3 regions of the Ancylobacter sp. 3268 genome follow, and region 1 is predicted to be linked to each of the others. Evidence: riboswitches for the same ligand, from Rfam matches in the RefSeq annotation. Region 1 holds a riboswitch; each other region holds the start of a gene.
What was found. Region 1 has a riboswitch for thiamine pyrophosphate ahead of thiO (glycine oxidase ThiO). Riboswitches for the same ligand answer to the same signal wherever they lie in the genome.

Region 1 (3,266 bases):
CCTTATGCGGTCTCGTCGATGTAACGGAACGCAGGCGGGCCGAGGCGGCGCTTCGTCAGGCGCAAAAGCTGGAGGCGGTAGGACAGCTGACCGGCGGAATCGCCCATGATTTCAACAATCTGCTGGCGGTGATCGTCGGCAATCTCGAACTTGCGCGCCGCCGGGCGCAGGAGGATGAGCGCCTGCGGGTCCTGTTGGAGAACACAATGCAGGCGGCGCAGCGCGGCGCCGCGCTGACCCAGCGCATGCTCGCCTTCGCTCGCCGGCAGGATCTCAAGCCCGAGCCGGTCGACGTGCCCGAACTGGTGCTCAGCATGGCGGATCTGCTGCGCCGCTCGATCGGGCCGACGATCAGGGTGGAGACCCGCTTTCCGCTCGGCCTGCCGAGGGCAATGGTCGATGCCAACCAACTTGAACTGGCGCTGCTCAATCTCGTCGTGAATGGCCGGGATGCCATGCCGGAGGGCGGCACCATCGTGATCAGCGCCAGTGAGGCCAAGGCGGAGACCGTGGGGGAGGGGGCCGAGGGCAGCTTCCTGTGCCTGACGGTTGCCGACAATGGCGTCGGCATGGACGAGACGACGCTGGCGCGGGCCACGGAGCCGTTCTTCACCACCAAGGGGGTGGGCAAGGGAACGGGCCTTGGCCTTGCCATGGTGCATGGGCTGGCGGCGCAGTCCGGCGGCCGGCTGACACTCACCAGCCGGGCGGGGCAAGGTACTGCGGCGTCCATATACCTGCCGATCGCCCCCGGCGCACGCGCCCCGATCGCGGCGCCAGCGGCGCCTGCGCCCGCGCGCCCGCGACGCGAGGACGGTTCGCAGCGCGTGCTGGTGGTCGACGACGATCCGCTGGTGCTTTCCGCGACCGCGGCCATGATCGAGGATCTCGGCTATCAGGTCGTCGAGGCGAGCTCGGGTAAAGAGGCACTGGCGCTGCTGGCCGATGGCGAGACCTTCGACCTCGTTCTCACCGATCAGGCGATGCCGGGCATGACCGGGTTGCAGCTCGCGGCGGCGATTGGCGAGCGTTTTCCGTCACTTCCGATCGTTCTCGGCACCGGCTACGCGCAGCTGCCCGACGGGGCCGATGCCCGTTTCCGCCGGCTTGCCAAGCCGTTCGGGCAGGATGCGCTCGACCGGGTGTTGAACGAGGTGCTGCATCGGCCGGTCGACAACGTGGTGTCCTTATCGTCGCGGCAGGCGTGAGGGAATATTGTCGACCGCATCGTGACAGCGTGCCGACGAATGATTATATCAGATGCGTCCGGGGGAGCCTCGTCAGGAGGCTGAGAGGCCATCGGCGCAAACAGCTTGAATATCAGCGTTTTGCGGCATGGCGACCCTTTGAACCTGATCCAGTTTGGACTGGCGGAGGGAGGCTGCATGAGCGATCCGATCATTCTCCATCATGACGAAGCCGCGCCCGCCCGCGCCGCGAATGCCATGCGTGTCACCATTGTCGGCGCCGGGGTCGCCGGGCTGACCTGCGCGCACGCTTTCGCGCAACGGGGCGCGCAAGTTACTGTTCTTGAAAGGAAATCCGGCTCGGGGCAGGGGTGCTCCTGGTATGCCGGCGGCATGCTGGCGCCGTGGTGCGAGCGCGAGAGCGCCGAGCCGCTTGTCGCCGAGCTGGGTTTCGAGTCGCTCGACTACTGGCGCCGCGAGGTGCCGGGCGTTCCCGCCGAGGGGAGCCTTGTGCTGGCGCAGGCGCGCGATCTGCCTGATCTGAAACGCTTTTCCCGCCGCACCGAAGGCTATGACTGGATCGACGGCGCCCGGCTCGCGGAGCTGGAGCCGGATCTTGCCGGCCGCTTCGAGCAGGGGCTGTTCTTCCCGACCGAGGCGCATCTCGAGCCGCGCAAGGCGCTCGCCGCGCTCACCGGACGGCTGGTTGGCGAGTATGGCGTTACCTTCCGCTATCAGTCCGACGTGTCCAGTGAGGTGTACGATCCGGCCAACTCGTCCGCGCCGGTGGACGATGGCGCCGATGTGGTGCTGGATTGCCGCGGGCTCGCCGCCCGCGACGTGCTTGCCGACCTCCGGGGGGTGAAGGGCGAGATGCTGGTGCTCTACTCCACCGAGATTTCGCTGAAGCGTCCCGTCCGCATGCTGCACCCGCGCATCCCGGTCTATATCGTGCCGCGTGGCGACGGGCATTTCATGATCGGCGCCACCTCGATCGAGAATGACGAGCGCGGGCGGGTGACCGGGCGCTCGCTGCTGGAGCTGCTCTCCGCCGTCTATGCGCTGCATCCCGCCTTTGGCGAGGCGGAGGTGGTGGAGATCGGCGCCGATGTGCGGCCGGCCTTTCCCGACAACCTGCCGCGCATTCGCCGGCGTGGCCGCACGATCCTCGTCAACGGTTTCTACCGCCACGGCTTCCTGCTGGCGCCGGCGCTCGCCCGCCGCGCCGCGGAGCTGGCTTTCGACGGGACGCATTTCCCGGAGGTGATGGATGAAGATCATCGTGAATGGTGAGGCGGCGGAGATCCGCGCCGCCACCCTTGCCGAGCTGATGGCCGAGCTCGGCTATGCCGATGCCATCGTCGCCACCGCCGTGAACGGGGCGATGGTGCGCAAGGCCAAGCGTGACGCAACCCCGATCGCCGCCGGCGACCGGGTGGAGATCCTCGCGCCGATGCAGGGAGGCTGAGATGGACGCCTATACGCCCCACGCCGCCGCCGACCCGGTGGAATTCTACGGGACGCAGGTACAGTCGCGGCTGCTGCTCGGCACCGCGCAATATCCCTCGCCGGCGATCCTGGCCGAGGCGATCCGCGCCAGCGCGGCGGAGATCGTCACCGTGTCGCTGCGCCGCGAATCCGGCGCGGCGAAAGCCGGTCAGAGCTTCTGGCAGCTGATCCGCGACCTCGGGGTGAAGGTGCTGCCCAACACCGCCGGCTGCAAGACGGTGAAGGAGGCGGTGACCACCGCCGAGATGGCGCGCGAGCTGTTCGACACCCCGTGGATCAAGCTGGAGGTGATCGGCGAGGACGACACGCTGCAGCCCGACGTGTTCGGCCTCGTCGAGGCGGCGCGACTTCTCTCGCGCGACGGCTTCCAGGTGTTCCCCTATACGACGGACGACCTGATCGTGGCCGACAAGCTGCTCGCCGCCGGCTGCGAGGTGCTGATGCCCTGGGGCGCGCCGATCGGTTCCGGCCGCGGGCTCAACAACCCCTATGGCCTGCGCTCGATGCGGGCGCATTTCCCGCGCGTGCCGCTGGTGGTGGATGCCGGGGTGGGCGTGCCCTCGCACGCGG
Region 2 (3,266 bases), on a different contig from region 1:
GGCAACCTCGCGCCTTGCGCCCGGGGTCGAAGCCTCCTCCAGCGGCAGCGCCAGCAGCGCGCAGGCGAGGCATCCCGCCACGATCAGCCAGAGGATGCCGTCGCCGGGAAACGCGCCAAGCACCGCTCCGCCCACGAGGCTGCCGCCGATGAAGCTGATCGAGCCCCAGAGCCGCGTGCGGCCATAATCGAGGCCGATCGCCCGGCGTCGCGCTACCGTATAGGCATCGAGCACCGGCAGCGTCGGCTGCCAGAACACCGAGGCGAGGCCGAGCGCCGCCAGCATGGTCCAGGGTCCCGGTGCCGCCAGCACCGCAAGGAAGCAGAGCGCCGAGGCGAGCGAGTACAGGATCACCGTCAGCCGCGGCCGTCCGGTACGGTCGGCGAGGAAGCCGCCGAGCGGCTGGGTACACAGCCGCGCCAGCAGCGGCACCGACAGCGCCACGGCGATGAAAGCGGCGTCATAGCCCCGACCGGCCAGCCAGACCGGGAAGAACGGCAGATAGATGCCGATGCCGAAGAACAGCCCGACATAGACGCTGGCGATGATGCGGCGCTGGACGATCACGACGGCACGGGCGCAGGAACCGACTCGCGCGGAATGCGCGGCAGGCGCTGCGATAGCACCACCCGCCACCGCTGCGAATGCCCGCCCGCCGCCAAGACCCTTAATGGCCGCCTTTGCCCCACCAGGCGTGGAAATGGTGCACCGGCCCATGGCCGTGCCCGATCTCCAGCTGGTCGGCAGCGCCGATGGCGCGGGTGAGATAGGCTTTGGCCGCTTCCACCGCCGGGCGGAGCGCCAGGCCCCGCGCCAGTCCGGCGGCGATGGCGGAGGAGAGCGTGCAGCCGGTGCCGTGGGTGTTGCGGGTGGCGAGCCGCGGCGCCGACAATTCCAGGAAACCGGCATCGTCGAGCAGCACGTCGACGCTGTCCGGTCCTTCGCCATGACCACCCTTGATCAGCACCGCGCGGGCGCCGAGCGCGCGCAGCTTCTCGGCCTGCCGGCGCGCATCGGCAAGTCCGGCCGCCGGGGCCTCGTCGAGCAGCGCCGCCGCTTCCGGCAGGTTGGGAGTGATCAGCAGCGCCCGCGGCAGTAATTGGCGGCGCAGGCTGTCAATGGCTTCCGGTACCAGCAGCCGGTCGCCGGAGGCCGCCACCATCACCGGGTCGAGCACCACGGTGCCGAGCCGGTGCCGGTCGAGCCCCTCCGCCACCGTCTCGATCACTTCGGGGCGCGAGAGCATGCCGATCTTCACCGCGTCGACCTTGAGGTCGGAAAACACCGCATCCAACTGCGCGGCGATGAAGCCGGGGGGCACGTCGTGAATGCCGGTTACGCCCAGCGTATTCTGTGCGGTCAGCGCGGTGATGACGCTGGCGCCGTAGACGCCGAGTGCCGAGAAGGTCTTGAGGTCGGCCTGGATTCCGGCGCCACCGCCGGAATCCGAGCCGGCTATGGTCACGGCGATGGCGGTGGGTACGGTGTCGGCGGTGGTCGTCTGCTCACTCATTCGGCGCCTCCTGGCCGCCGAAGGCCGGGCGCGTCCGTGCGGGGCGCGAATGCCCCGTTGCGCGCGACCCGTTTCCTCCGCCGGCATGACCCGGATCAGGTTCGTGGGTTGGCACCGGAATTCCTCCCGGCATCGCCTCTCAGCCCCGCAGCTCGCCTGCGGGACACCCCAACGCGATCGTCGCCAATGAGTTAAGCGATGCCGTCGCCCGGCGCAAGGCGGCGAACGCTTCCCCGCCGGGGGTTGCGCCGGCGGTGCCCTTCTGGTCCTGTGGCGGCACACGTTCAGGCTACCGGAATCCCGCCATGGTCCCCTTCTTCATGCAGATCAAATGCCATCTCGGCCGCTCCTACGAGGTGGCCAATGCCCTTGCCGATGCCGAGATCGCGTCGGAAATCTATTCCACGGCCGGGGATTTCGACCTTCTGGTGAAGTTCTACGTACCTTCGGAAACCGATATCGGCCATTTCGTGAACCAGAAGGTGCAGACCATTCCCGGCATCCAGGACACCCGCACCATCATCACCTTCAAGGCGTTCTGACCGTCGTCGACGGTCAAACGAAACCGGGCTGCCGGACCGCCGGGCGGCCCGCATGTGGCGTCAGGTTACCGGACCGCCGGGCGGCCCGCGAGTGAAGTCAAGTCGCCGGACCGCCGGGCGGTCCGGCTGCGGCATCCTCCTCCCGCCTCACCCCGAGCTGGCGCTCGCGCAGGATGACGAACAGCCCGGCGCCGATGACGATCAGGCCGCCGGCCACGACCAGCAGCGGCGGTATTTCGCCGAACAGCACGAAGCCGAGCAGCAGCGACCACAGCATCGCCGAATAGTTGAACGGCGCCACCACCGAGGCCGGCGCAAAGCGGTAGCTCTCGGTGAGCAGGATCTGGCCCACGCCGCCGAACAGGCCGATGGTGATCAGCAGTGCCGCGTCACCCCAGCCCGGCAGCACCCAGCCCCAGGCCGCGGTGGCGAGGCCGGCAACCGCCGCCAGCGACTGGAAATAGAACACGATCGCCGCCGTGCTCTCGGTGGCGGTCAGACGCCGCACCTGCACCATGGCGCCAGCGGTGCAGAAGGCGCCGACCAGCGCACAGGTGGCGCCGATGGCGCTTTCGCGTGTCTCGAACCCGCCGCCAATATGCGGCCACAGCATCACCACCACGCCGGCAAGGCCCACCGCCACTGCCGCCCAGCGATAGAACTGCACCCGCTCGCCCAGCGTCACCGCCGCCAGCGCCACGGTGATCAGCGGCGCGGTGAAACCGATGGCGGTGGCGTCGGCGAGCGGCAGAAAGGCAAGGGCGGTGAAGGACAGGCTCATGGCCAGAACGCCGATGATGCCGCGCAGCACATGCCCGAGCGGATGGGCGGTGCGCACCGCCGCGCCGATCTCGTTGCGCAGGGCCAGCAGCGCCATCAGCGGGAACAGCGCGAAGAAGGAACGCGCGAACACCACCTCGCCGGTCGGAATCCGTTCCGAGACGATGCGGACCATGGCAGCCATGATGGTGAAGACGAAGGTCGCGCCGATCTGCAGCGCGATCCCCTTGAGCGCGTTCATGCGCGCCATGGAGCATGAGTCCCGCCTTGCGACAAGATGATCTTCCGCAGGGCGGGAATGCGTCAGGGAAAAGGATTTCCACCCGCGAGCGCGATCCCGCCGAACACGATCGCCGCCGATGCCGCAAGGCAGGCCAGCGCCGCCGCGATCGACCCCGGCGTCGCCGCCGCGCGATCGGCATAGGCGCTCG
Region 3 (3,266 bases), on a different contig from region 1:
CCACCTTCCCGCGCGATCATGCTCCGACCGCCGACGACCTGCATGTCTTCGCCGAAACCATCTGCACCGCGATGCCCATCGACGATCATCAACTCGCCATCGGCGCCGCCATCGGGGTGGCCATGTGCAAGACGGCCATCGATGCCGATACGCTGCTCCGGCACGCCGACACGCTGATGTACGCCGCCAAGGCGACCGGCCAGGCGATCGCGGTGGATTCCGGCTGGATTGACGGCGCATGAGCCTGCATCTCACCAATCAGGACGCCCGGCGCATCTTCCTGGCGAAGCAGGGCCTGTCTCGCCCGCCCGGCCGCGCGCTCAGCAAGCCCGGACTGCTGGAGCTGATCCACGAGCTCGGCTTCGTGCAGGTGGACAGCATCGCCACGGTGGAGCGCGCGCATCATCACATCCTGTTCGCCCGCGCCCAGACCTATCGGCGCGAGCACCTCACCGCCCTCGCCGAGCGCGACGGCGACCTGTTCGAGCACTGGACGCACGACGCCGCCATCATCCCCTCGGCGTTCTACGGTTATTGGAAGCACCGCTTCGCCCACGCGCGGGAAAACCTCGCCCAGCGCTGGCGCTCGTGGCACGAGAACGGCTTCGAGCAATCGGTCGACCATGTGCTGGAGCGCATCACCACCGAGGGTCCGCTGATGGCCCGGCATTTCGAGGCGGAGGAGCGCATCCCCGGCGGCTGGTGGAACTGGCATCCGGCCAAGACGGCGCTGGAATATCTCTGGCGCACCGGCCGTCTCGCCATTGCCGGCCGCGACGGCTTCCAGAAAATCTACGACCTTGCCGAACGCGTCATTCCCGCCCGCCATTACGGCAGCGAAGTCACGCGCGAGGAATTCGTCGACTGGGCCTGCGCCTCGGCGCTGGAGCGGCTCGGCTTCGCCACCCATGGCGAGATCGCCGCCTTCTGGGACCTGGTGTCGCCGGAGGAGGCGCGCGCCTGGGTACTCGCCAATCGCGAGAAACTGGAGGAAGTGCGGCTCGTCACCGCCGATGGCGGCCGCCCCCGCGCCTCCTTCGCCTTTGCCGGCAGCGGCCCGGCCTTCGACGCGCTGCCGGAGCCGCCGGCGCGGCTCAGGGTGCTCAGCCCCTTCGACCCGCTGCTGCGCGATCGCAACCGCGCCGAGCGGCTGTTCGGCTTCTCCTACCGCATCGAGGTGTTCGTCCCGGCGGAGAAGCGGGTCTACGGCTATTATGTCTTCCCGCTGATGGAGGGCGACCGGATGATCGGCCGCATCGACATGAAGGCCGAGCGCAAGGCCGGCACGCTCGACGTCAGGCGCCTGTGGCTGGAGCCGGGCGTGCGAGCCTCGGCCGGCCGGCTGGAGCGGCTCGACGCCGAACTCGCCCGCATGGCCCGCTTCGCCGGGGTCGAGGGCGTGCGCTATCTCGACGGCTGGCGAGGGTGAGCGGTCGCGGCCGAAGCCGGCTGGCGCAGCGATTGCCGTGGCATACCAGCTCTGCTAGGCTCCGACCTGTCCGAGGGGTGTCCCGCCGGCCTTCAGGGGTCGAAGGGGCTGAGATGGCATCCGCCAGACCCTTTGAACCTGATCCGGGTCATGCCGGCGAAGGGACGGAACGACGGCGAGGCAAGTCATCCGCGTGATGTTCGTTCCTGCGCCGGATTTCCCCCGAAAGCTCATGTGCCGGATCTCCGCAAACGGGAGGAGATCCAAATGTTCGTCAAAACCATCGCCGCCGCCGGCATCGCCCTGGTGCTTTCGCTTGCCCCCGCCGCCGCGGCCGACAAGCTCACCGTGCTACTCGACTGGTACGTGAACCCCGACCACGCGCCGCTGGTCATCGCCAAGGAAAAAGGCCTTTTCGCCGCCCACGGCCTCGACGTCGAACTCGTCGCGCCGGCCGATCCTTCCGCGCCGCCGCGCCTCGTCGCGGCGGGCCAGGCCGAGGTGGCGGTCAGCTACCAGCCGAACCTCTATCTCGCGGTGAAGGAGGGCCTGCCGCTCATCCGCTTCGGCACGCTGGTCTCGACGCCGCTGACCGCGCTGGTGGTGCTGAAGGATGGGCCGATCAAGTCGCTTGCCGATCTCAAGGGCAAGACGGTCGGCTTTTCGGTAGCGGGGCTGGAGGACGCGCTGCTCGGCACCATGCTCGCAGATGCCGGGTTGAAGCCGAGCGACGTTACCATGGTGAACGTCAATTTCGCCCTCTCCCCCGCTCTGGTCTCCGGCAAGGTCGATGCGGTGATCGGCGCCTACCGCAATTTTGAGCTCACCCAGATCCGCCTCGAGGGCAAGGAGGGCACCGCCTTCTTCCCCGAGGAGCACGGCGTGCCGGTGTTCGATGAGCTGATCTACATCACCCGCAGGGATCTCGTTGCCGATCCGCGCCTCAAACGCTTCCTCGCCGCCGTGGAGGATGCCACCATCTATGTGCTCAACCACCCGGACGAAGCCTGGGGCGTCTTCGTGAAGGCGAACCCCAAGCTCGACGACGAGCTCAACCGCACCGCCTGGACCGATACGCTGCGCCGCTTTGCCCATGCGCCGGCGGCGCTCGACGCCGGCCGCTATGCCCGCTTCGGCGAATTCATGAAGCAGCACGGGCTGATCCATACCGTCGAGCCGGTCGCCACCTACGCCCCCGCGCTGCCCTGAGCCGACACGCCGCGCGCTTCGACGGCGCGCGCCATCCGCCGCCGCGGGAGTGTTGCCGTCTGGCCTCACGTGCCGAACCGGCAAATCGGCGGACGTCGCCCTTCCAGCCCGCCCTAGGCGATGCTACCCGTCCGATGGGATGTGAGGCGATCGCAGGGGGGAACGGCATGGGCAATGGCGGCTATCACATGGTGGCGGTCCTCGTCGGCTTGGCAGTCGGCGTTGCCGGCGTCGCCTTCCATCTCGGCGTCGAGGGCCTCACGGCCGCCTGGCCGGCGCTGCTGCGCGACACGCTCGGGCTGGCGGGCACGGCGCTTTACACCGCCGCCGCGCTCGTCGCCGCCGCCATGGCGGTCGCCTCGCTGTTCCTGGTGCGCCGCTTCGCGCCGGAGGCCGGCGGCTCCGGCGTGCCGGAGATCGAAGGCGCGATGGAAGGCCTGCGCGAGGTGCGCTGGAAGCGCGTGCTGCCGGTGAAGTTCGCCGCCGGCCTGCTGTCGCTGTCCTCCGGCATGGTGCTCGGCCGCGAGGGGCCGACCATCCATATCGGCGCCTCCATCGCCAAGGCCGCCGCCGATGTGACGAGAATGTCGTCCGAGGACATGCGGGGCCTGCTCGCCGCCGGCGGCGC

Region 2: another riboswitch for thiamine pyrophosphate. It lies ahead of thiD (bifunctional hydroxymethylpyrimidine kinase/phosphomethylpyrimidine kinase); the one in region 1 lies ahead of thiO (glycine oxidase ThiO).
Region 3: another riboswitch for thiamine pyrophosphate. It lies ahead of J2X65_RS10575 (ABC transporter substrate-binding protein); the one in region 1 lies ahead of thiO (glycine oxidase ThiO).

Annotation. Positions count from the first base shown of each region.
Region 1 covers NZ_JAVDUX010000003.1:45,335-48,600, forward strand. The annotation lists gene J2X65_RS04660 (MHYT domain-containing protein) at 1-1,208, shown strand, start outside; TPP riboswitch at 1,259-1,396, shown strand; gene thiO (glycine oxidase ThiO) at 1,446-2,480, shown strand; gene thiS (sulfur carrier protein ThiS) at 2,458-2,655, shown strand; gene J2X65_RS04675 (thiazole synthase) at 2,657-3,266, shown strand, end outside.
Region 2 covers NZ_JAVDUX010000013.1:109,921-113,186, reverse strand. The annotation lists gene J2X65_RS18560 (MFS transporter) at 1-567, opposite strand, end outside; gene thiD (bifunctional hydroxymethylpyrimidine kinase/phosphomethylpyrimidine kinase) at 668-1,513, opposite strand; TPP riboswitch at 1,569-1,694, opposite strand; gene J2X65_RS18550 (Lrp/AsnC ligand binding domain-containing protein) at 1,819-2,055, shown strand; gene J2X65_RS18545 (DMT family transporter) at 2,153-3,085, opposite strand; gene J2X65_RS18540 (cytochrome b/b6 domain-containing protein) at 3,139-3,266, opposite strand, start outside.
Region 3 covers NZ_JAVDUX010000006.1:102,310-105,575, forward strand. The annotation lists gene J2X65_RS10565 (sensor domain-containing diguanylate cyclase) at 1-242, shown strand, start outside; gene J2X65_RS10570 (winged helix-turn-helix domain-containing protein) at 239-1,429, shown strand; TPP riboswitch at 1,493-1,611, shown strand; gene J2X65_RS10575 (ABC transporter substrate-binding protein) at 1,697-2,638, shown strand; gene clcA (H(+)/Cl(-) exchange transporter ClcA) at 2,806-3,266, shown strand, end outside.